Regions from separate parts of the Pseudarthrobacter sp. MDT1-56 genome, predicted to be linked through region 1. Evidence: predicted binding sites of a transcription regulator. Region 1 holds the regulator's gene; each other region holds the start of a gene.
What was found. Region 1 encodes LexA, which represses DNA repair genes until DNA is damaged. Its sites were predicted from a motif close to TCGAACANNTGTTCGA; they were not measured.
Positions count from the first base shown of each region.

Region 1 (7,725 bases):
TCGGCGAGCGTGGCGAGGATTGGCACAAAGACCCGCGCCGTGGCCAGGGCGGCCACCACCGCAGCCTCGTCGCCGTCGCCGGCCGCGAGGGCGGCCAGCGCCGTCAGGTAGCCGGCGTCGGCCGCGCCGTCGTCGTCCTCGAAATTGTGGATCCTGGCGTCTTCGCCGGACAGGCTGCGCCCGGCCCAGGGCTGGCCGGCCGAGTCAGCTGCTCCGCCTGCGCCGGCCAGGGCCGCCGCGATGTGCCCGGGCAGCGGGCGTGACGTGGCGGGAAGGTCAGCTGCGCGCTCGCCCGCGGGCCGGTGCTCCATGCTGCGGACTTACCTAGCGCCGGCCGGCGACGTCGAGGGCCTCCGGCAGCGTGAAGTTTCCGTTGTAGAGGGCCTTGCCGACGATGGCGCCCTCGACGCCGAGCGGCACGAGGGAGCGCAGGACCTTGAGGTCATCGAGGCTGGAGATTCCGCCGGAGGCGACCACCGGCTTGCCGGTCTTCTCCACCATCTGGCGCAGCAGTTCGACGTTGGGTCCCTGGAGGGTGCCGTCCTTGGTGACGTCGGTGACGACGTAGCGGGCGCAGCCGGCCTCTTCGAGGCGCCCGAGGACGTCCCAGAGGTCACCGCCCTCCTTGGTCCAGCCGCGGCCGGCCAGCGTGGTGCCGCGGACATCCAGCCCGACGGCGATCCTGTCGCCGAAGCGCTCGATCACCCGGGCAGTCCACTCCGGGTTTTCCAGTGCCGCGGTGCCGAGGTTCACGCGGGCGACGCCGAGCTCCAGGGCCTTCTCGAGCGACTCGTCGTCGCGCAGGCCCCCGGAGAGCTCCACCTTGATGTCGAGCCGGCCGACCACTTCGCGGAGCAGTTCGGCGTTGGAGCCCCGGCCGAAGGCGGCGTCGAGGTCGACGAGGTGGACCCACTCCGCCCCCTGCTGCTGCCAGTTCAGCGCGGCTTCCAGGGGGGTGCCGTAGCTCGTTTCGCTGCCGGCCTCGCCCTGGACGAGGCGGACTGCCTGGCCGTTGACGACGTCGACGGCGGGGAGCAGCTCCAGCACGGGCAGCGGGGTTTCGGTGGTCATCGTAAATCCTCAGTTTTCAGGGGTCGGCAGGTGGTCGGGGCGCCGCGGGCGTCAGGCGGGCAGCGTCAGGAGGTAGGCGGCGAGCAGCGCCATCCCAGCCAGGACGTAGAACACGACCTGGACCCAGCGCGGGCTTTTCTGCTGGCGGAAGGACAGCGCTCCGCCGACCAGCAGGCCGGCGAGCCCCATCAGCACGATCGGCCACATCTAAGCGGTCCCGGCTTCCGGGGGTGTCACGGCTGTCGGGGCCGGGGCTGCGGAACGGTCCCGCAGGCCTTCCACCCAGTTGCGCAGCAGGCGTCCACCGGCGTCGCCGGACTTCTCCGGGTGGAACTGCGTCGCGCACAGCGGGCCGTTTTCCACGGCGGCGATGAAGGGGGCACCGTGCTCCGACCAGGTGACAAGCGGCGCCGTCATCCGCGGCTGGATAACATCGAAGTCCCACTGCTGGACCCCATAGGAGTGCACGAAGTAGAAACGCTCGTTTTCGACCCCGGCAAAGAGCCTGGAGCCCGCCGGCACGGACACGGTGTTCCAGCCCATGTGCGGTACGACGTCGGCGGGGAGGAGTTCGACCTTCCCGGGCCACTCCCCCATGCCTTCGGCTTCTGTGCCGTGCTCGACGCCGGCTTCGAAGAGCACCTGGAGGCCCACGCAGATGGCCAGCACGGGGCGGCCGCCGGCGACGCGGCGGCCGATCATGCGGATGGCATCGACGGCTTTGAGCTCACGCATCACCGTTTCGAACGCCCCGACACCGGGGACCACGAGCCCGTCGGCGTTGAGCACATCCTCCGGCTTGGAACTGAGGATCACCTCGGCACCGGCGCGTTCGAGGGCGCGCACGGCGGAGCGGACGTTGCCGGAGCCGTAGTCGAGGACCGTGACGGTGGGCTTGCCCTCGGCCGACACCGGCTTCCTGCCGGCGTCGGGGTTGATGATGGCGCCGTCCTTCAGCACCTTGCCGGTCACAACGCGCCCTTGGTGGACGGGATGCCCTCGACCCGGGGATCCGGTTCGATGGCAGCGCGCAGGGCGCGGGCGAAGGCCTTGAACTGGGCCTCGACGATGTGGTGCGGATCCCGGCCTGCGGTGACGTTCATGTGCAGGCAGATTCCGGCGTGCAGGGTGATCGCCTCGAAGATGTGACGGGTCAGGGACCCGGTGAAGTGTCCGCCAATCAGGTGGTACTCCTGGCCGGCGGGCTCGCCACCGTGCACGAGGTAGGGGCGGCCGGAGACGTCGACGACGGCCTGCGCGAGGGCCTCGTCGAGGGGTACCGTGGCTTCCCCGAAGCGGCGGATCCCGGCCTTGTTCCCCAGCGCGGTGCGCAGGACTTCGCCGAAGGTGATGGCTACATCCTCAACCGTGTGGTGGACATCAATGTGCGTATCGCCGGTGGCCTTGACCGTCATATCGATCAGGGAGTGCTTGCTCAGCGCCGTCAGCATGTGGTCGTAGAACGGAACGGACGTGCTGATGTCGGAGACCCCGGTGCCGTCCAGGTTGATCTCGACCAGCACGGATGACTCGCTGGTGGTCCGCTCCATGCGTGCGGTCCGGCCCTCGGCAGCGGTTGATCCGGTGTTGCTCATGTGGGTGTCCTTTGGATGACGACGGTGCCCGGCGAACAGGGCAGGGTGGATGTCCTGGGTTAAGTCTAGGCGGGCTGCACTGCTTGGCCGGCCAGGATCCGTTCGAGGGCTTCGAGGAAGGCTGTGGTTTCCGTCTCAGTCCCGGCGGTGACGCGAAGGTGCCCGGGAATCCCAACATCGCGGATCAGCACACCGGCGTCGAGCAGGCCCTGCCAGACCTCGTGCGGATTGTCCAGGCCGCCGAAGAAGACGTAGTTTGAGTCGGAGGCGGCCGGTTTGAGGCCCATCCGCTGCAGTTCGGACACGATCCTGTCCCGCTGGCGCTTGATGTCTTCGACGTCGGCCATCAGCGCGACCCGGTGGTGCAGGGCGGCCAGGGCTGTCGCCTGGGTGATGGCCGAAAGGTGGTACGGGAGCCGGACCAGCCGCAGGGCGTCCGTCACCTCGGGCGCCGCCGCCATGTAGCCAACACGGGCGCCGGCCAGGGCGAAGGCCTTGCTCATGGTGCGCGAGACGATCAGCCGTTCCCGGCCGGGCAGCAGCGTGAGGGCGCTGGGCGTGCCGTCGTGGGCGAACTCGTGGTACGCCTCGTCGACGATCACGATGGTCTGGCTGGCTTCGCCGGCCTCATAGACGGCCTCAACGACGTCCAGGCCAAGCCCGGTGCCGGTGGGGTTGTTCGGGGAACACAGGAAGACGATGTTCGGCTGGAGTCCGCGGACCTGGCGGGCGGCCGATTCCGCACTGAGTCCGTAGTCATCGGCGCGGGCCCCGACGATGTAGCCGGTGTCGGTACCGGAGGCCAGCAGCGGGTACATCGAATATGTGGGAGGGAAGCCGAGGGCGGTGCGCCCCGGGCCGCCGAAGGCCTGGAGGATCTGCTGGAGAACCTCGTTGGAACCATTTGCGGCCCAGATGTTGTCGGCACCCAGTCCGTGGCCGAGGTATTCCGCGAGGGCTTCGCGCAGTTCCGTGAATTCGCGGTCCGGATAGCGGTTCAAGCCGGCTGCGGCAAGCGTGACGGCCTCGGAAATCGCGGCCCGCACGTCGGCCGGGACACCATGGGTGTTTTCGTTGACGTTGAGCAGGATGGGGACGTCCAGCTGCGGCGCGCCGTACGGCGTCAGGCCGCGCAGGTTGGTCCGGAGGGGAAGTCGGTTCAGGCGCTCTAGCTGGTCAGTCACTGCACCAGTTTAAGTGAGATCGCGGCGGGCCCTGAAACTGTGACGGATCGGGCGGGTTACTTGGACGGAATGAAGAGTGCCTGGCCCGGCACAACACGGGCGGCGTCCAGGTTGTTCAGCTGGATGATATCGGTGACGACGTCTCGGGGGTCGCGCTCCGGCGCCACGGCCTCGGCGATGGCCCAGAGCGACTCACCGGGCTGCACCGTCACGGTCACGGTGGGAGTCAGCGACAGCCCGGCAGCGGACTCTGCCGCCTTGGCCGGGGCGTTGAGGAAACCGCTGAAGGACAAAATGAGCGCGGCCAGCAGAATCAGCGGCACCCCGATGAAGACAAAGCGCCCCCGCCGGGTGAGCCGCAGCGGCGCCTGCTTGACCCGCGGCCCCCGGCCCGCATTGCTGTTTCCGCCAGCCGGGACGTGCTGGGCGATGGGGCCCTGCTGACCAAAGGCGCCCTGCTGGCCGGCGGACGTACCGCCCTCTGGGCGGCCGTAGTTGCCGAATGCGTCGCGGCCGAAAGTGTCGTGAAACGCGCTTGATGCTGACATGAACTGAGCCCTCCTGGACCATACTGTGCCGCCCGGCGTACTCCACGTACTTGCCGCCAACCGGCCTAACCTTCGAACAAAGAACCGAACGTCACGCTGTGTCCGAACAATGCTCCACCCTCTAACGGCGATGACTAGAACACATATTCGAACCTTGCTTGTTCTGTTTTAGCACTTATCAACGAACAATGTCGAGACTCGCTAGAACAAATGTTTGAAAAAGCAGTGTGGCTGGCCTACGTTTGAGCTACAGAACAACCACTTCTGCAGTTGATCAGCAGGGTCTGACATTTCAGGCCGGAAGTTCCCGGCAGCCGCAGCCACGGCGGCCGGGCCGAACGGAAAGGCGTTGGCGAACATGGCAGCACCAGCCACTGGCGGCAGGGCCACCCAGCAACGGAGCCCGCAGGCAGCCCGGCCACCAAAGAGCCTCACCGTCCGGCAAAAGAAGATCCTGGAAACCATCCAGCGCTCCGTCACGGACAACGGCTATCCGCCCTCCATGCGCGAGATCGGCGACACCGTTGGCCTGGCCAGCCTCTCCAGCGTCACCCACCAGCTCTCCCAGCTGGAGAAACTTGGCTACCTGCGGCGTGACCCCAAGCGCCCCCGCGCCATGGAAGTGCTGATGCCGCTGACCCTCGACGAGGGAACCACGAAGATTTCAGGGGTGGAGAAGTCCAGCGGACTGCGCACGGTCGGCGGATTGTCGGTCTCCGAGCTGGCCAGCGCCACCGACACCGCCATGGTGCCGCTGGTGGGCCGCATTGCCGCGGGCGGGCCGATCCTGGCCGACCAGGTCGTCGAGGACGTGATGCCCCTGCCACGCCAGCTGGTGGGCCACGGCGAGCTCTTTATGCTCAAAGTCGCGGGGGACTCGATGATCGACGCCGCCATCTGCGACGGTGACTGGGTGGTTGTGCGCCGGCAGGGCGACGCCATCAACGGCGACATCGTCGCCGCGTTGCTGGATGACGAGGCGACGGTCAAGACATTCCGCCAGCGCGACGGCCACACCTGGCTGCTGCCGCAGAACACCCAGTACGAGCCCATCCTCGGCGATCACGCCGTCATCATGGGCAAAGTCGTCTCGGTGCTGCGCTCCCTCTAGGACCTCTCAGGACCGGCACGTCAAAAGCCGCGAAATGGGCCCCTCCGGAATCGGACGGGGCCCAACGCGTTTGTGCGGACTACTTGGCGGGCTGCCCGGATTCCTTCGCGAGCCGTTCCAGGGCTGCGTAGGCAATCGCGGGGTCGGTGGTGGGCCAGAACGGCGGCAGGGCGGCGCGGAGGAATCCCCCGTAGCGCTCGGTGGAGAGTCGTGAGTCCAGCACTGCCACCACTCCCCTGTCCGTCGTCGTACGGATCAGCCGGCCGGCACCCTGGGCCAGGCGGATGGCGGCGTGGGTCGCGGAAACGCTCATGAACCCGTTACCGCCGGCCTGGGCCACCGCACGGGACCGTGCTGTCATCAGTGGGTCGTCGGGCCGCGGGAACGGGATCCGGTCGATCACCACGAGGCGGCAGGAGGTCCCCGGCACGTCGACACCCTGCCACAGCGACATGGTGCCGAAGAGGCAGGTGTCCGGTTCGTCGGCGAACTGTTTGACCAGCGCGGTCATGGTCGAATCCCCCTGGCAGAGGATGCTCATGTCCAGCCGCGGGCGCAGGGCCTCAGCGGCTTCCTCGGCGGCGCGCCGGGAGGAGAACAGGCACAGTGCTCCGCCGCCGGAGGCCCGGATCAGCTTCTCGAGCTCGTCTAGGGCTTCCGGGGACATGCCGCGGCCGGGTTTGGGCAGGTGCTTGGCAACGTAGAGGATGCCCTGTTTCGGATATTCGAAGGGCGAGCCGACGTCGACCCCGGTCCAGCTCGGGGCACCTGGCCCTACCAGGCCCAGGCCGCCGGCGGCGGGTTCGAAGGCTGACCCGATCGCCAGCGTCGCCGACGTCAGGATGACGGTGTGGTCCGCGAACAGGCCCTCGCGGAGCCGTCCGGCGACGCTGAGCGGTGCGATGTTGATCAGGGCCGGCGCGGACTCGTCCGGCTGGGAGTAGCCCTGCTGCGGGTCGAAGGTGCTGTTGCGGGAAAACCAGACCACCTCGCGGTTTTCGCGGGCGGCGAGCAGCCGTTCGCAGAGCTCCAGGATCACCATGAGGCGGGAGCGCGCGAGCTGGCGGCCGCCGTCGGCCGTGTTGGCGCTGTCCCCCTTGGAGTCCGAGAGCGCCGCGCGGCAGGCGTCCCGCAGCTGGTCCACGCAGTCCAGTTGTTCGCTGTTGAGGCCGTTGGGCATCAGTCCGCTGGGGACCCCTTCGATGGCAAGTTCGAGGTTGGACGCGGCGTTGTTCAGGGCGTCCACCGTGATGCCGGTGTGCTTCCGCGCCCCCGACGCGGCGGCGTGCACCATCGCGACGGAGAGCTGGCCGGACACGGCGCCGGTTACCCGGTCCTGCAGCTCGTGGGCTTCATCCACCACCACCACGTCGTATTCCGGCAATACCGCCAGGCCCTCGAAGGCGCTGACAGCCAGCATGGCGTGGTTGGTGACGACGACGTCGGCGTCCGCGGCGTTCTGCCGGGCCAGTTCGCTGAAGCATTCGGCCGCGAGGGGACATTTCTGCGCGCCCAGGCACTCCATCGAGGTGACGGAGACCTGCCGCCACGCCCGGTCCGTGACCCCGGGCAGGAGCTCGTCACGGTCCCCCGTCACGGTGTCCTCGGCCCATTCGCGCAGCCTGACGACTTCCTTACCGAGCTGGGACGACGGGCCGCCCATCGCCGCGGCGAAATGCGGGACGGACGTGTCCTCGCCGAGCGAGAAGAGCTGGCCCTCGGAGGGCTCTTCGGAGGGGAAACCGCCCTCGAGCTTGTGGCGGCACACGTAGTTGGAGCGGCCCTTGACCAGGGCGACCTTGACTGGCCGCTCCAGCGCCGGGGTGATGGTCTTCAGCAGCCGGGGCAGGTCCCGGCCAACGATCTGGGTCTGCAGGGCCAGGGTGGCGGTGGAGACCAGGGTGGGTTTGTCGCTGACCAGCGAATGGGCGATCAGCGGGATCAGGTACGCGAGGGACTTCCCGGTTCCGGTGCCGGCCTGGACCAGCAGGTGGTCGCCGCTGTCAATCGCGCGCGCCACCTGCCGGGCCATCTCGTGCTGGCCGTCGCGGCTCTGGCCGCCCATGCCGGACACGGCGCGGTCGAGCAATTCGATCACGAATTCCCCGCCGCGCGGGCCGCGCGTTCCTGCCGGACGTTCTCCCGCGGGTTCTGCCCCCGCGGTTTCGGTCCCGGCGGCTTCCGTCCCGGTGTTATCCGTTTCTGCGGGGTCCTCC
Region 1 is NZ_JBWZCK010000007.1:48,724-56,448, forward strand. It holds gene AC50YC_RS11270 (SseB family protein) at 1-311, opposite strand, end outside; gene priA (bifunctional 1-(5-phosphoribosyl)-5-((5-phosphoribosylamino)methylideneamino)imidazole-4-carboxamide isomerase/phosphoribosylanthranilate isomerase PriA) at 325-1,071, opposite strand; gene AC50YC_RS11280 (hypothetical protein) at 1,123-1,278, opposite strand; gene hisH (imidazole glycerol phosphate synthase subunit HisH) at 1,279-2,043, opposite strand; gene hisB (imidazoleglycerol-phosphate dehydratase HisB) at 2,040-2,666, opposite strand; gene AC50YC_RS11295 (histidinol-phosphate transaminase) at 2,732-3,850, opposite strand; gene AC50YC_RS11300 (LysM peptidoglycan-binding domain-containing protein) at 3,907-4,398, opposite strand; gene lexA (transcriptional repressor LexA) at 4,757-5,509, shown strand; gene AC50YC_RS11310 (ATP-dependent DNA helicase) at 5,589-7,725, opposite strand, start outside.

Region 2 (7,725 bases), on a different contig from region 1:
TTTCACGTTGGAGACGGTGAATTCCGAACCACCGCGGAATTCGATGCCGAGGTTGAAGCCGCCCTTGACGACCGGCAGCAGGATCGACAGCGCCACGAGGACGCCCGCGATCAGGAACCAGATCTTCTTGGATCCCACGAAGTCGTAGGAACGTTTGCCCGTGTAGAGCTCATTGCCAAAATTGGCGAAACTGGTGGCCATTTAGTTGCCCTCCTTGGACGTGCTCTTGGAGGAGCCAGCAAGCTGTTCCTGTCGTTCCGCGAGGCGTCGTTCTGCAATGGTCATCCGGCGTTCGGCCTCAGCCGTGGCGCCGGTGTTCTTGGCGCGGAGCGCGGCAACTGCAGCCGGCTTGTCCGCGGGAGTGCGGAACCGGCCCGCGCCCCGGTACAAGGGAACGGCGCCGAGGCTCTTCGGGTCCAGTCCGGAGAGCGGATGGCCTTCACCGAAGAACTTGGTGCGGGCCAGCAGCTGCAGGGTCGGGTGGGTGAACATAAAGACCACGATGAGGTCGGCAATGGCCGTCAGGCCGAGCGTGAACGCGAAGCCGCGGACGTTGCCCACTGCCACGAAGTACAGCACGAGGGCGGCCAGAAGGTTGACTGCCTTGGATGCCAGGACGGTGCGCTTGGCGCGCCTCCAGCCGTTCTCGACGGCCGAGACGAGGCCGCGGCCTTCACGGAGCTCATCGCGGATACGTTCGAAGTAGACGATGAACGAGTCCGCGGTCTGGCCGATGGCCACGATGATGCCTGCGACGCCGGCCAGGGACAACCGGTAGTTCTCGGTCCAGCCGAGGATCGCGATGGCCAGGTACGTCAGCGCTCCGGCCACCACGAGGGAGGCGACGGTGACCAGGCCCAGTGCCCGGTACTGGATCAGTGAGTAAACCACCACCAGCAGCAGGCCGATCAGGCCGGCAAGCATACCCATCCGCAGCTGCTCACCACCGAGGGTGGCAGAAATCTGCTGTTCGCTCTGGATCTCGAAGCTGATCGGCAGGGCGCCGAAGCGGAGCTGGTCGGAGAGGGCCTTCGCGGACTCCTCGGTGAAGCCGCCGGTGATCTGCGGACGGCCATCGGTGATGACGGCGAGGGACCGCGGAGCGGAAATGACCTGGTCGTCGAGGACGATCGCGAACTGGGACTTCGGATCCGAGCCGCTCTGGCCGCCGCCGGCGATGTAGAACTGGTACAGCCGCTCGGTGACTTCCTTGAACTTGGCGGTGCCCTCGTCGTTGAACTGGATGTTGACAGCCCACTCGTTGGTCACGGCGCCCTGGGCACCGCGCTGCAACTGGAAGGAGGAACCCGCAATGTCTGCGCCCTTGACCTCAACCGGGCCAAGGATGTACTTGATCGCCGGCGAGTTGGCGGTGGCCGGTTCGCAGGTGACCAGCGGCTGGGTCGGGTCGGAGCGTTCCTGCTTGTCCTGCGAGGGGTTGTCACAGTCGAGCGTCTCGAACTTCTTGTAAATTTCGGGAGTGACCCAGTTCACGTCGCTGCCGTTGGTGGGCTCAGCGGTGGGCTGGGGCAGCTGGTCGTCCGGGGTCAGTGACTCCGCGGGGACAGCTGCGCCCGGACCAGCTTGGAGGACGGGCCGGAAGTTCATGTCGGCGGACGCCTGGATCAGCGCCCGGGTTTCCTTGGACGGTGTGCCCGGCAGGCTGACGACGACGTTGCGCCCGGACTGCGTGCTGATTTCAGCTTCCGCGACACCGGAGCCGTCCACGCGCTGACGGATGATCGCCACGGCCTGGTTGAGCTGTTCTTCGTTGATGTCCGAACCGCCCTCAACCTTGGGCGCCAGGATCATCTGGGTGCCGCCTTCAAGGTCCAGGGCGAGCTTTGGAGCCCAGCTCGCCTGGCCGGCCATGGTGCCGCCTGCCAGGACGGCGGTCAGGACGGCGAGGATAACGCCGAGCCAGACCAGCACCCTGAGGGCTGAGTTTTTGGGGCCAGTTCGTGCCATTGTCGATCTTTCTATTATTTACGGAGGAAACCGCCGGGCGGCCCGGTCGGGCCGCTCCGGCGGTGGCCCGCAGCCGTTACTTCGCGGGATAGCTCAAACAGGCAGACTAGCTGTCTTTTTTACCTTCGTCGTTGAGGCGGCGCAGGGTTTCTTCCGGCGTCTCGTCGCGCGGGGCGTCGTTGACGGGGGCGGCGCTGTCGGCCTTGTCGATGGTCAGCGAGGAGGCATCGTTGGGAACGACGGCGGGCTCCTCAGCGGCGACAACCGGTTCGACGATCTTGGTGACGGCCTGGCGGTGAACGGTGGCGGTGTTACCCGGGGACAGTTCCAGCAGGACCTTGTTCTCTTCGTCGTCGATCTCGACGATCCGGCCGTACAGGCCGAAGCTCGTCATGACCTCGACACCCGGGGCGAACTTCGACTGGAGCTGCGCCTGCTGCTGCTGGGTCTTCTTGTTGCGGCGGAACATCATAAAGACGAAGACGCCGAGCATGGCGAACAACAGGATGGTCATGATGTCGATACCGCCGCCGGCCTGCGGCTGGGTCTGGGCAGAAATAAGTCCGAACACAGGAATAGTTCCGTTCTGTACTTGCGTAGCTGGTTTTACAGCAACGTCCGCTTCGCTCCGGGCTGGCTGCGAATCATGCCCAGCCGACGGCGGCCAGGTGCTGGCCGCGCACAGAAACAAAGACCCGAACGTGCCGAGCGTCATTCCAGTCTAAAGGGAAAAGGTTACGGAGCGGTGCTATTGACTATTACGGATCCATTCCGGATCAGCGTCCTGGCCAAGCCCGTCCGGCACGTCCGGGGTGTCGTCCTCTGCACGGAAGAGCTCGAGCGGGTCCTGGGCGAAGATCCCGGACGGCACCGCGAAGCCGAGGTGTGTCCAGGCCGGGGCGAGCGCGATGCGCCCCCGCGGGGTGCGTCCCAGCAGTCCCTCGCGGACGAGGTATGGCTCGGCGACGGTTTCCACCGTTTCGGTCTCTTCGCCGACGGCGATGGCCAGGGTGGACAGGCCCACGGGCCCTCCGCCGAATTTGGTGATGAGAGCCTCCAGGACGGCACGGTCGAGACGGTCCAGTCCCCGCTTATCGACCTCGTACATGTCCAGCGCCGCGGAGGCGGCGCGTGCGTCGATCTGCTCGATGCCGTGCACCAGTGCCCAGTCGCGGACCCGGCGCAGGAGCCGGTTGGCGATGCGGGGCGTGCCGCGGGAACGGCCCGCGATTTCGCTGAAGCCGGCGGAGTTGACCTTGAGGTCCAGGAGGCCGGCGGAGCGCCGGAGCACGAGCTCCAGTTCGGCTACGGAGTAGAACTCGAGGTGGCCGGTGAAGCCGAAGCGGTCCCGGAGCGGGCCGGGCAGCAGGCCGGCGCGGGTGGTGGCCCCCACCAGGGTGAAGGGCGGGAGTTCCAGCGGGATGGCGGTGGCGCCGGCACCTTTGCCGACGACGATGTCGACCCGGAAGTCTTCCATCGCCATGTAGAGCATCTCCTCGGCCGGCCGGGACATCCGGTGGATCTCGTCGAGGAAAAGCACTTCACCTTCGGAGAGTGAGGACAGGATGGCCGCCAGGTCCCCGGCATGCTGGATGGCCGGGCCGCTGCTGATCCGCAGCGGGGCGTTCATCTCGGCTGCGATGATCATGGACAGCGTGGTTTTCCCCAGCCCGGGAGGGCCGGAAAGCAGGACGTGGTCAGCGCTGCGGCCGCGCATGCGCGAGGCCTCCAGGACCAGGGAGAGCTGCTTGCGGACCCGGTGCTGGCCGACGAAGTCGTGCAGGTTCTTGGGCCTGAGGGCGGCTTCGATGACCCGCTCCTCCGGCTCCTCTCCCCCGGCGACAATCGACGGCTCAGCCACGGGCGCCTACCCTGTTCCCGGCGCGGGCGCCGTCCTGGCCCAGCCAGCGGAGGGTGGCGCGCAGGATCTCGGCGACGTTGCCCTTCTCGGCCAGTTCGGGGGAATCAGCCAGGGATTTGTCGATGCTGGCGGTGGCGTCCTTCTCGGACCAGCCAAGACTCGTCATGGCTGCAACGACCTGCGGCTTCCAGACCGTTTCGGAGGACTCCGCCGGGGCCGTGGCGCCGGTGGCGGTGCCGTGCGGCACGAGTTTTCCGGCGAGTTCCAGCACGATCCGGCCGGCGACCTTGGGGCCGATGCCGGGCACCTTCGTGAATTCCTTGCCGTCGCCGGAGTGCGCGGCGACGCGGATGGCTTCGGGCTCGTGCACGGCCAGGACGGCCAGCGCCAGCCGGGGGCCGACGCCGCTGACGCTGAGCAGGACATCGAAGACTTCGCGTTCGTCGTCGCTGCCGAATCCGAACAGGGTGAGGGAGTCCTCGCGGACGATCAGGGAGGTGAAGAGTTTCCCCTCCTCGCCGGCACGGAGCCTGCTGAGGGTCTGCGGCGTGGCGTTCACGCTCATGCCGGCGCCGTTGAGGTCGATCACGGCGGAGGACAGGCCGACGTGCGCTACGGTTCCGCGGAGAAAACTGATCAAAGCCGGGCTCCTGAAAATTCAGCTGAAAGATAGAACCGGGAAGACCCGGCTATCCGAACATATCTACGAATACCCTATCAAGGGCTGGGACCGGACAGCCGGACATTCAGCGTGAACGGCGCGCTTTGGCTTCCGCGTCTGCCCAGGCCCGCTGGGCCGGGGTCAGGGAGAGGCTGCCCGGTCCCGTGGTGGCGACCGCGGCTCCGCTGCCGGCCCGCCAGGCGTGGGTGATGGCCAGCGCGAGGGCGTCGGCGGCGTCCGCCGGCCGGGGCGGGGCGTCGAGCCGGAGGATTTTGGTGACCAGCTTCGTGACCGCCTCCTTGTTGGAGGTTCCGCTGCCGGTGACGGCGGCCTTCACCTCGGACGGGGTGTGCAGGGCCACCGGAATGCCGCGGCGTGCGGCAGCGGCGATCACGACGCCGGAGGCCTGTGCGACCCCCATTACGGTGCTGACATTGAGCTGCGAGAAGACGCGTTCGACGGCGAGGACGTGGGGTTCGTACTGGTCGAGCCACTCGTCGATGGAGGTGGCGATGACCAGCAGGCGCTGGTCCAGGCTCTCCTCCGGGGAGGTTCCGACGACGCCGAACGCCACCAAGGTGGCGCGGCGGTTCTTTTCGACGTCCACGACGCCGATCCCGCAGCGGGTGAGGCCCGGATCGACGCCGAGGACGCGGAGGGTCACTCGGATTCCAGTGCGGCCTGCACTTCGTCGCTGAGGTCGGCATTGCTGTAGACGTTCTGGACGTCGTCGAGTTCCTCGAGGGCATCGACGAGCTTCATGAACTTCTTGGCAGCGTCGAGATCCAGCGGGACCTGCATGGACGGGACGAACTCGGCCTCGTCGGTGTCGTATTCCATACCGGCTTCCTTGAGCGCATCGCGGATGGCCTGCAGGTCGGTCGGTTCGGAGTGGATCTCGAAGCTGTCGCCGTTGTCCTTGACTTCCTCGGCGCCGGCGTCGAGGACGGCCATCAGGACGTCGTCCTCGGTCAGGCCGTTCTTGGGCAGCGAGACGACGCCCTTGCGGGAGAAGAGGTAGCTGACCGAGCCGGGGTCGGCGATGGTGCCGCCGTTGCGGGAGATAGCGAGCCGGACCTCGGACGCTGCACGGTTCTTGTTGTCCGTGAGGCATTCGATCAGCAGCGCGGAGCCCTGCGGTCCGCGGCATTCGTACATGATCTCGGTGTAGTCCACGACTTCGCCGGTGAGTCCGGCGCCGCGCTTGATGGCGCGGTCGATGTTGTCAGCGGGGACCGAGGTCTTCTTGGCCTTGGTGACGGCGAGTTCCAGGCTCGGGTTGCCGGCGAGGTCCGGGCCGCCCATACGTGCGGCAACTTCGATGTTCTTGATCAGCTTGGCGAACGACTTGGCCCGGCGGCTGTCGAGGATGGCCTTCTTGTGCTTGGTCGTCGCCCATTTGGAGTGGCCTGACATGCTTTACGCTTCTCCTCTGATCATTCGAATAAACAATTCGTGCACGCGCTTCTCCCCCGTCACTTCCGGGTGGAAGGAGGTGGCCAGCAGCTTGCCGGAACGCACAGCAACAATTCTAGCCGTCCCGGCCAGCGCCTCGGGGTGGGATGCCTTGGAAGGTTCCACTATGGCGAGGACTTCCACGCCGGCGCCGACGCGCTCCACCCAGGGTCCGCGGATGAAGACCGCATGGACAGGGGCGACGCCGTCGGCGGTGGCGCTGAAGTCCAGGCCCTTAAAGTCGAGGTCCGTCTCGAAGGACTCGCGCTGCCGGCCGAAGGCGTTCCGGCGCACCGTGATGTCCAGTCCGCCGAAGGTCTGCTGCGGGTTGCCGGCGAGGTCCTTTGCGGGGTCGGCGATCTCCTCCGCGAGGAGAATCATCCCGGCGCAGGAGCCGTAGACAGGCAGCCCGTCTTTGATGCGCTGGCGCAGCGGGTCGCAGAGCCCGAAGGCGCGGGACAGCTTGTCGATGGTGGTCGATTCGCCGCCGGGAATAATGAGTCCGTCGAGGCCGTCGAGCTCGGACGGCCGGCGCACGCCGGTGCCCGTGGCGCCGGCTGCTTCCACCGCGTGCAGGTGTTCGCGGAAGTCGCCCTGAAGTGCCAGGACGCCGATCCGCAGCCCCGTTCCCACACGGGAAGAGGGCGCAGAAGTGGGGTTGGTCATCGGACCAGCATAGTGGCCCGCGCACGTCGCCTGCCGCCGCCCGGCGGGCCTCCATGCCGCCGCTGGGATATATTACAGAGCATGTTTTACTTCAGCGTTCCGCTCGGCAAGCTCGTCCGCCGGGTCACCCGGCTCAGGGGCGGAGGCTCCGCCCTTCCCGGGCTCGTGGTTGAAAAGATAGACCCCGGCTTCATGCGCAGGACCCTGTCCACGCTGCCGCACGGCGTCGCCGTCGTCAGCGGCACGAATGGCAAGACGACCACCACGAAGATGGTGGTCGAACTGCTGGAAAGCCAGGGCATGAAAGTCTTCACGAACCGCACCGGCAGCAACTTCACCCGCGGTGTGGCCGCGGCGCTGCTGGGAGAGGTGGACTGGCGCGGACGGCTGAACGCGGACGTCGCCGTGCTGGAACTGGACGAGGCCCACGCGGTGCACTTCGTCAACCAGGTGCCGCCGCGCTACTGCCTTCTGCTGAACGTCCTGCGGGACCAGCTGGACCGCTTCGGTGAGATCGACAAGACCGCGCAGCTTCTGCAGCACATCGCCTCCAAGACCACCGGTACGGTCGTGCTGAACCGCGAGGACCCGCGCGTCGCGCGAATCGCGGACACGCTCAAAACTGATACCGTCACCGGTCCCGACGTCCTTTACTTCGGCCTCGACGATTCCCTGCTGAGCACCTTCCCGAATGACGACGAGATGCGGGCGGCCCCCGGGAGCCCGGTGCCGCCGGCTCCTGCGAAGCCGCACGCCGACGTCGTGTTGCGCCGGGTGGGTGCGGCGGACGCGGACTTCGAGTACGACGGCGTTACGGCCAGCACCTCCATGAAGCTCCGCGGCGTCTATAACATCTTCAATGCCGCGGCCGCGCTGACCCTGGCGCGGGCCATTGCCGTGGGGGACTCGGTCCCTGGAAAACCGGCTGTAGCGGACAACGAGGGCCTGCTGAAGGCGCTGTCCCAGGTGGCGCCGGCGTTCGGCCGCGGTGAGAGCCTCGTCGTCGACGGCCTGCCGTTGGATCTGGTGCTGGTGAAGAACCCCAGCGGCTTCCGCCTCGGGCTGAAGTCCTTCCCGGCCGCGGGTTACGCCACGATGATCGCGATCAACGACA
Region 2 is NZ_JBWZCK010000002.1:378,346-386,070, forward strand. It holds gene secF (protein translocase subunit SecF) at 1-201, opposite strand, end outside; gene secD (protein translocase subunit SecD) at 202-1,968, opposite strand; gene yajC (preprotein translocase subunit YajC) at 2,075-2,482, opposite strand; gene ruvB (Holliday junction branch migration DNA helicase RuvB) at 2,717-3,829, opposite strand; gene ruvA (Holliday junction branch migration protein RuvA) at 3,822-4,469, opposite strand; gene ruvC (crossover junction endodeoxyribonuclease RuvC) at 4,576-5,154, opposite strand; gene AC50YC_RS04980 (YebC/PmpR family DNA-binding transcriptional regulator) at 5,151-5,906, opposite strand; gene pdxT (pyridoxal 5'-phosphate synthase glutaminase subunit PdxT) at 5,910-6,611, opposite strand; gene AC50YC_RS04990 (Mur ligase family protein) at 6,693-7,725, shown strand, end outside.
Region 2: a site for LexA is predicted at 4,523-4,538, ahead of ruvA (Holliday junction branch migration protein RuvA). Genes of this name have one in related genera too.

Region 3 (7,725 bases), on a different contig from region 1:
ACACGTTCCGGAGGTTGCCCGTTGACGGGAAGCCCAGCCTGGGGCGCTCGACGGAGATCCAGGAATCCAAGCCGGAAAAATTGGCATACCATGGGCTGCCGGAAATGTTGATGCGTGAACCCTTTCTGTTGCGACGCTAGGGGGCATGGGCAGTCAAGCCCATTAGCCGCAGAGCTCGAGTATCAACGGCGCGCAGGGTCCGATCGCCGATGCTGCACTCCTCCGCCGGGGGTGAAAGCGCAACGAAGGATTGTGGATTCGAAGCCTCCTCGAAATCCTTCGTATGCGATAACGCGAACCGCAGCCAGAGCAGCGAGTCAGCTTGTGGTGAGGGTCCGCTTGGGCCCACGTTAGCGGGGCTGGGGAGGTCGGTCCCAGCGGAATTGGATTGTACGGCCGGGAATTAGCGCTGTTTCGGGCTCGACATTCGGTTCCGCCGGTATCAGGGACGAGTGCGGAATGAGTTGGGGAGTCGCGCCAGCCTTGTACTGGAATATCTGAGTGTTAGTCAGCCGAAGCATGTGTTTGGCTCGATCGGCATCGAGGGCAAGGTTGAATGCGAATGGTGAGTCGATGAGTGCAGACTTGTATCCCCACCCCGTGGCTTCAACAGGGAGGAAATGAAACTCGAGTGCGATAATTTGCGCAGCTTCGTAGCGGGGATTGTCTGGGTCGTGCCCGGAATAGTTGAACACCGAGTTGAAGAATCCGGCCAGGATCGACAGCTTGCGCTGCTGCCGCACGGAGAGTTTTGCTTGTGCCCTCATGGCCCGGATATCGATCACGACGATCGGTTCTGTGGCAATGAACTGACTGACCGCCACATAGTCGCCGTCCCTTGGCTTGGCTTCGACCATGGCGAGGTGAGCGGTCTCCGCGGCCAAGTATAGGATGCGCTGTCCTGCGCGGTTGACTCTGCCGGCCGCACCGCCATCGGGACGGGCCCAGACGCCGGCCACGGACCGTACTTCAAACGGGTCACTAATGTTTGCTCGCACCCGGTAAAGCGGTGCCCTCAAGGCAGGCACTGTAACCGCAGTTATTGGCAATGATATCGAGCGAAACCCAGGAGGATACAGGATCGTGAGCAGCCGGTTGCGGATCTCATCGGACGATGCGGCAACGTCGATTTCCGCTTGGAAGGCCGCTATCTTCTCCAATAGCTGACGGACATCGAAAGCGTCCAGATATTCGCGGACGTCGAGTGTTATCTTGCCGTTCGGTGGGCTGTTCGTTTGTGCGGGCTCTTTATGAATGACCTGTTCGCTCCAATCTCCGAGCAGGCTGGGATCGCCGGAGCGACGGATGGCTTCGATTAACTCCAGCCGGGCTGTAGCTTGATGGACTTGGAAATCTGGAGTCGTTTCGCCTCCCATCGGGATGATGCGGATGTCTTCAGGCACACGTGGTCCTTCTTATAGAGGAGTGGGCCCCGCATCCACGAAGTGAAGGTGGGGCCCTAGCTTAGCGAGCCATCCTACTACTCGCCGAGCGGCAGGCGCGTCCCAAAAATGATGCTTGCTTATTTTCTTTCTGCCGGTACCTACATGGCCTCAAGTGCGTCCATCTCGGCGGCGTCCAGCAGTGTTGTTGAGTTTTCCCCGGTTGCCCGGGCCAGATCGTCCAGGGATTTGAAGTGGACACGGGCAAGGGTGATGGCGACCAGCTGGAGGTAGGCGGTGCCGTTGCGTTGTTCCAGGTCGCAGAGGTATTCACGCATGAGCCACTCTAGAGCGCCCGGGCCTTCGGATTCTTCCGCGGCGAGCCGCGTCAACGTGAGGACCGCCAGGTCCGGGTTGTCGTAGATGAGTCCCACGGGCCAACGCTACCCATCCCGATGGCGCGGTCAAGAGCCGGTGCTAGCGCCAGCGGAAGAATTCCAGCGCGGGAAGCAGGGTAGCGACGTCGGCCTTGAGATGATCAACCGGGCGGGTCCCCGCAATGTCTCCGGACGGCGTGACCATCCAGACGGTGAAGTAGTTGTGCGGAAGTAGTTGTGCGGGATGTCCAGTTCCATCGCCCGCTGAAAAAGCTCAACGACCTGCGGGCGGAGCTGCCCGCCGGGGAGGTACAGGAATCCCGGGCAGAAGGTCCCGTCGTCAATGAAGACAGGGACGAGCTGGCGCATGACCGGCTCAGGGTCTTCCATCAATCGGAGAGTCGGCGGCGGACCAGTTCCAGGGAGGGCGTATGAAGTCGTTGCTGATCTCGTCCGGCGTATTGTAGCTGATAGATCTGATTCTTCCGAGGCCTATCAGTTTTCATGCCCGAATCCTGCCATCATGCACTGACGGTCTGGAATATCAGTCGAGAAATTACGTCGTTAAGCTGACCAGAATAAGATGACGGGGCGGCTGTCACAGTCCTGGCGGTGGCGGCCAGGCTTGCATCCAGACCCTATAACTGACGGGTCGTGAGAATTGGTCGGGGAACATCTGAGTCTCTGTCTTACCGCGACGTCTGGTGTCGTGCCGCTTCCGGTTTATTGGACTAAGGGGTAGACCTCTTTGACCAATAGAGCGCAAAAGCGCCAAGTGCCAGTAATACCAGGGCCGCACCCGTAAGCGGTCGTTGGTTGCCCGGCAGGAAGAGCTGGCCGACGATCATCAGTGAGGCCAGCGCAAGAAGTGAAGAACCAGCGGTAAGGATGGAAGGATGGGCGGCGCGGGGCGATACGTCGTGGGACACAGACGGCTCGGAAGTCTTTTCTGCTCTCGTAATCAAGTCTGCCGCTGGCTTGTTCATCGCTTGCATGGAACCGTCCAGCCTGTAGTGGAATAGGGCGATATCCATTTCGTTTGCGTATGCAATGGCCTGTTCCGTGTACTTAGAACCCGTGAAGAAGAGCATGAGAGCCCCCACGTGACGGCCGCGAGCTCCAACCAGAAGCTGAAGGTAAGGTCGACCGACGTCGCGGGCCTCATACTTCACCTGCGCCACGGCTTCTCGCGACCGTATGTCGAGTCCAGCGTCTGCGCCGGGAAGCGTCAGCTGGGCATCCGTGAATCCCCAAGCTCGCATCCAGTCCCGGGCATTCGATTCTGCTGCTTCCCAGGACGTGATCTGCCGCAGTGCAGGTGTCTTCATCTCAATTGCTTCGATAGATAGTTCGGGCACCTGAGCGCGTCGACGGCACCCTAATGGGCAAATTGCTACCGGTTCTACGGGACCTCATAGGCTCAGCATATTGGTTGCCGGCGATTCACTCACAGCCCCATCCGTATGCTTCCCGCCCACTGGCACCTAGCGGTCCCCAGTAGCGTCTGCTTCGGCGGCGTCGAGCAACGCTGTTGAATCTGCCCCCGTAGCCCGGGCGAAGTCGTCCAGGGATTTGAAATGCTCCCGGGCGAGTGTGATGGCCACCAGCTGCAGGTAGGCAGTCCCGTTGCGTCGTTCCAGGTCGTTCAAAATGCGAGCATGCGTGCCTCCAGGCCGGATTCTTCGGCGGCGAGCCGCGTCATGGCGAGGGCCGCCACATCCGGGCTTTCATAGATGAGTCCCGTAGGCCAAAGCTGCGCACCCCGCCAGGGCAGTCAAGGGCCAGTTCTGATGCCACCGGAAGGATTCCAGCGCGTGCAGTGAGGGAGCGGGGCCGGCTTTGAGGTGGTCAACGGGACGGGAGCCCGCAAGGTCTCTGGAAGGGCTGACCATCCAGACTGTGAAGTAGTTATGGGGGAAATTCAGTCCCATCGCCCTCCGGAAAAGCTCTATGACGGTCGGGTGGAGCTGTCCGCCGGGGAGGAACTGGAATCCGAGGCTGAAAGTGCCGTCGTCGATGAAGACGCGGACGGGCTGCTGCATCACGGGTTCGGGGTCTTCCATGAGCTCTGAGAGCCTGCGCCGTGCCTGCTGCAGGATCGGCAGCGTGAATTCCGTCCTAATCGCTGCCACGTCTGGTCGTTGATGGGATGGCCGTTCACTCCTCTTCCGCTGTTTCGTCGGCGTCGCTGATGCTGACCAGGAGCCACTGGGTGGAGAGCGGTTCCCGGCGGAGCGTCGCGGTCCAAAGGGCTGAATGGTTACCGGAGCGGACCTGTACCCGCCAGAATTCGGTGCTGACCAGGTCGCCGCTGCCGACGGCTGCTGTGCGCCGGGTGTCCCACCAGGCGTCGCGTCCGTACCAGTGCTGGGAGTCCGTGTCGGGATCGACCAGCCAGATCCGTCCTTCGTGGCGGATGGCGAGGGGTTTACCTGCCGGGTCGGTCCGGACCTGAAGATCGTTGGTCTGGGCTGGGGCTTCGATGGTGCTGGTCATGGGGGTACGTTCTTTCGTGGTGCTGTCGTGCGGGTGAAGTTTGGTTAGGCGGCTTTGACGAGGGGGAGTTCGTCCCAGTGGGTGGTGTAGCGGGGGGAGAGCATGTCCCGTTTCATGGTCCAGTCCGGTCCGCCGCGGATGCCGCCGTGGCCCAGGCCGATGGAGCCGCGCCCGTAGCGGCGGGTGATGTCTTCCAGGAGGGTTCCGACGTGGCGTTCCTCGTGCGGGTTTTCGAACAGGGCCAGGGGTGCCTGGTTGCCGCTGGGGCGCAGGTCGGTGACCATGATCCCGGCCCTGGCGTACCTGATGCCCTCGCAGATGCGGGGCAAGAGTGCGTGCGCGGCCTTGGTCAGGATGACCGGGTCGGCGGTGGGAATGGGCAGCGGGACGCAGACCGAGGGGTAGGAGGTGTCTTTCGGGTTGAAGTGGGAGGTGCCGGCGAACGCGGTGAGGACCTTGGCCTGGAGCCCGTGTTTGGCCAGCCGTGCTGAGGCCTGCTGGCCGTAGACGCTCATGACCTGCCGGATCCCGCCGGCGGTGGTGATGGGGGTGGCGAAGGAGCGGGAGAAGATGAGCTGGTCCCGGCCGATCCGCTCTTCCTCCATCGGGATGCAGGGGGTGCCCTGCAGTTCCAGGACGGTGCGCATCATGACGACGGAGAAGCGGTCCCGGATCATGACCGGGTCCGCGCGGGACAGATCAAGGATGGAATGGATGCCCAGGGCATTGAGGCGTTTGGTCAGCCGGGTGGCGACACCCCAGATCTCGATCACGGACAGGCGGCGCATCAGCCCTTCCCGCTCGGCGGCGGGGACGGAGTCCCAGTGGCAGACGCCGTCGAAGGCCGGGTTGTTCTTGGCCCATTTGTTGGCCAGCTTCGCCAGCGTCTTCGTGGGTGCGATCCCGACGCAGACCGGGACGCCGACATTGCGCCGCACGGTGGCTTTCATGTCCCGGCCCAGGGCCAGGAGTTCGTCCGGGTTGCCTTTGACGCCGAGGAACGCCTCGTCGATGCTGTAGACCTCCAGCCAGGCGGAGTACCGGCCGAGAAGTTCCATCACGCGGGCGCTGATGTCCCCGTAGAGCTCGTAGTTGCTCGAGAGGGCAACGAGTCCCCATTCCTTGGCCCGAGGGGCGAGTTTGAACCACGGCTCACCCATGGCGATGCCGAGGGCCTTGGCTTCGGGGGAGCGGGTGACGGCGCAGCCGTCGTTATTGGAGAGCACGATGACGGGCCGGCCCTCCAGGGACGGGTCGAACGCCCGCTCGGCTGAGGCATAGAAGCAGTTCACATCCACGTGCGCGATCTGCGGCTGATGCCGCATGAGAGCTGGCTTAGACATTGCTTGCCCCCTGCCGGCAACGTTCCCGTTTAACGCAATAGCGCATCTTAAACATGGTGAAGGCACCGGGTCGCGACGCCCCAGATGACGAGATCGGATAAGGACGGGACCCGGATGTCCGGGTAGGCCGGGTTCTCTGCCTGCAGTACGACCCCGGTTCCGGTGATCCGCAGCCGTTTGATGGTCAGTTCGCCGTCCAGGACCGCGACGACCACGGACCCGTCCACCGGTTCCAGGGCCCGGTTGACGATCAGCTCATCGCCGTCGCTGATGCCGGCGCCTTCCATCGATTCCCCGGACACCCGCACGACATAGGTACTGGTGATGTCTTTGATCAGGTGCTCGTTCAGGTCGATTCGGCCATCGAAGTAGTCCTGCGCCGGCGAGGGATATCCGGCCGCAACAGCGACCGGAGAGATCAGCACCGACAACAACGATGCGCCCGCATCTATCACACGGGGACCAACAACAACGCCCACAACACGCCCCTATTCGAATATATGTTCGATTTAAACTATAGCTGTAGGGGGCGACAAAAGAACCATCACCGGCGCCTGGCGCCCGCCGTATCCCGCCACACTCTTCGAGCGGCTCAAACCCAGGTGTCTACGTTCCCAGCGTGCACGAAACTCGACCCTCCGCGCCCTCGCCCACGAGATCGCCGCCGCCCGCTCATGGACATGGTCGGCTAGAGCAAGCTCGTAAGCGCCCGCCACACTGTGCGCGCAGACGGGCTAATGCCGGACTACTACGTCGAATTGAAGGGGCCATCCACGCCGTAAGGGCGGGCACCGCATGCCGCCGTCCGCATCGACGGCCTAAGCCCAGCGCAGCTTCGAAGCCGAGCCGCCCGTGCTCAAGCGCTCGGGGCCAATCACGTGTCGGAGTCCTTCACACGTGATCGTGGGGCACAATGGCGGCATGACTGAACCCTCGGCCTATGAGCTCGATGCATGGCGCAACGTCCAATGGTTCCAGGGCCGCCCCCTCTCTCGAGTGATGAGGGACGCCGGCGAGCAAGTGGCCAGCGGCGCTGCGGAACTCGGCAAACGTGCGTCGAAGTACTTGGAAGAACGCCCAGGAGCCCACGCCGCCGTTTCGCATGGGCAGGAAATGGTCGCCAAGGGCGCTCAGACAATAGGCACCGGGGCCCGCAAGGCCGCCGATGCCATACCCGACGGCATGGCCAACTGGAGCGGCGCTGCTTTTGCGTCGATGCGGCAGACGGTGGCACGGGCCTCACGGGCGGGACTCTCACCCAAACAGGTCGTGAAAAAGCACAGGAAACGCGGACACGACGTTGCATCACTTCCCGACCTGCGACGCCTCGACCTCGAGCAGATCGACGCTGTCCGTGGACGGGGAGCGAGCTGGGGCTACCCGATAGCCGCGGCAGCCTCGGGAGCAGCTGCAGGGCTCGCGATCTCCGGAGGAGAACTCGCCATCCCCCTCACCGGCGGAGTCGCGGCGGCGCCTTCGGGCGCAGTAATCGCCGGCGCTTTCGTTGGCGACGCCGCATTCGTTCTGGCACTCGGTTCCCGCTGCGTCGGCGAGGTATCGCTGCTCTACGGCTACGATCCGGAAGAGCCCGCCGAGAAGCTCTTCATCATGTCAGTCGTCAATGCCGGAACGGCTATATCAGCCGGCGCGAAGTCCGCCGCAATGGCCGACATCTCGCGGCTCACCCAAGCACTCGTCCGCAAAAAAACCTGGGAGATTCTGGACCAGTCAATCGTCGCTCAGGTCTCGAAACAGTTCGCCAGGGCATTCGGCGTTCGCCTTACCAAGCAAGGGCTCGGCAAAGTCGTACCCGTAGCCGGGATCCTCGTTGGAGGCACCCTCAACTGGACCACCTTGGAGGGGATCGTTGACGCCGCCAACACAGCGTACCGGCGGCGGTTCCTCCTAGAGAAGTACCCACACCTTGGCGACGAGGAAGCGCCCGGACTGTTTCCTAATGTCGACCAGGACAGCGCGGACGAAGTTGACGAGGCGATCAGCGTGATCAGCGAGCTCGCCGTGGCGGGTGGACCCGTCCTCCACTGACCTGAGGCAGTTCACACCAACAAAGCATTCACCGAGTCGCGACTGCCGGGCCGCCTAATATGTCCGCGGCCCGGTAGCTGA
Region 3 is NZ_JBWZCK010000001.1:392,865-400,589, forward strand. It holds gene AC50YC_RS01905 (RES domain-containing protein) at 351-1,403, opposite strand; gene AC50YC_RS01910 (hypothetical protein) at 1,544-1,816, opposite strand; gene AC50YC_RS01915 (restriction endonuclease) at 2,491-3,087, opposite strand; gene AC50YC_RS01920 (hypothetical protein) at 3,244-3,408, opposite strand; gene AC50YC_RS01925 (hypothetical protein) at 3,670-3,831, shown strand; gene AC50YC_RS01930 (hypothetical protein) at 3,917-4,255, opposite strand; gene AC50YC_RS01935 (Y-family DNA polymerase) at 4,300-5,598, opposite strand; gene AC50YC_RS01940 (LexA family protein) at 5,646-6,077, opposite strand; gene AC50YC_RS01945 (EcsC family protein) at 6,520-7,644, shown strand.
Region 3: a site for LexA is predicted at 6,091-6,106, ahead of AC50YC_RS01940 (LexA family protein). Genes of this name have one in related genera too.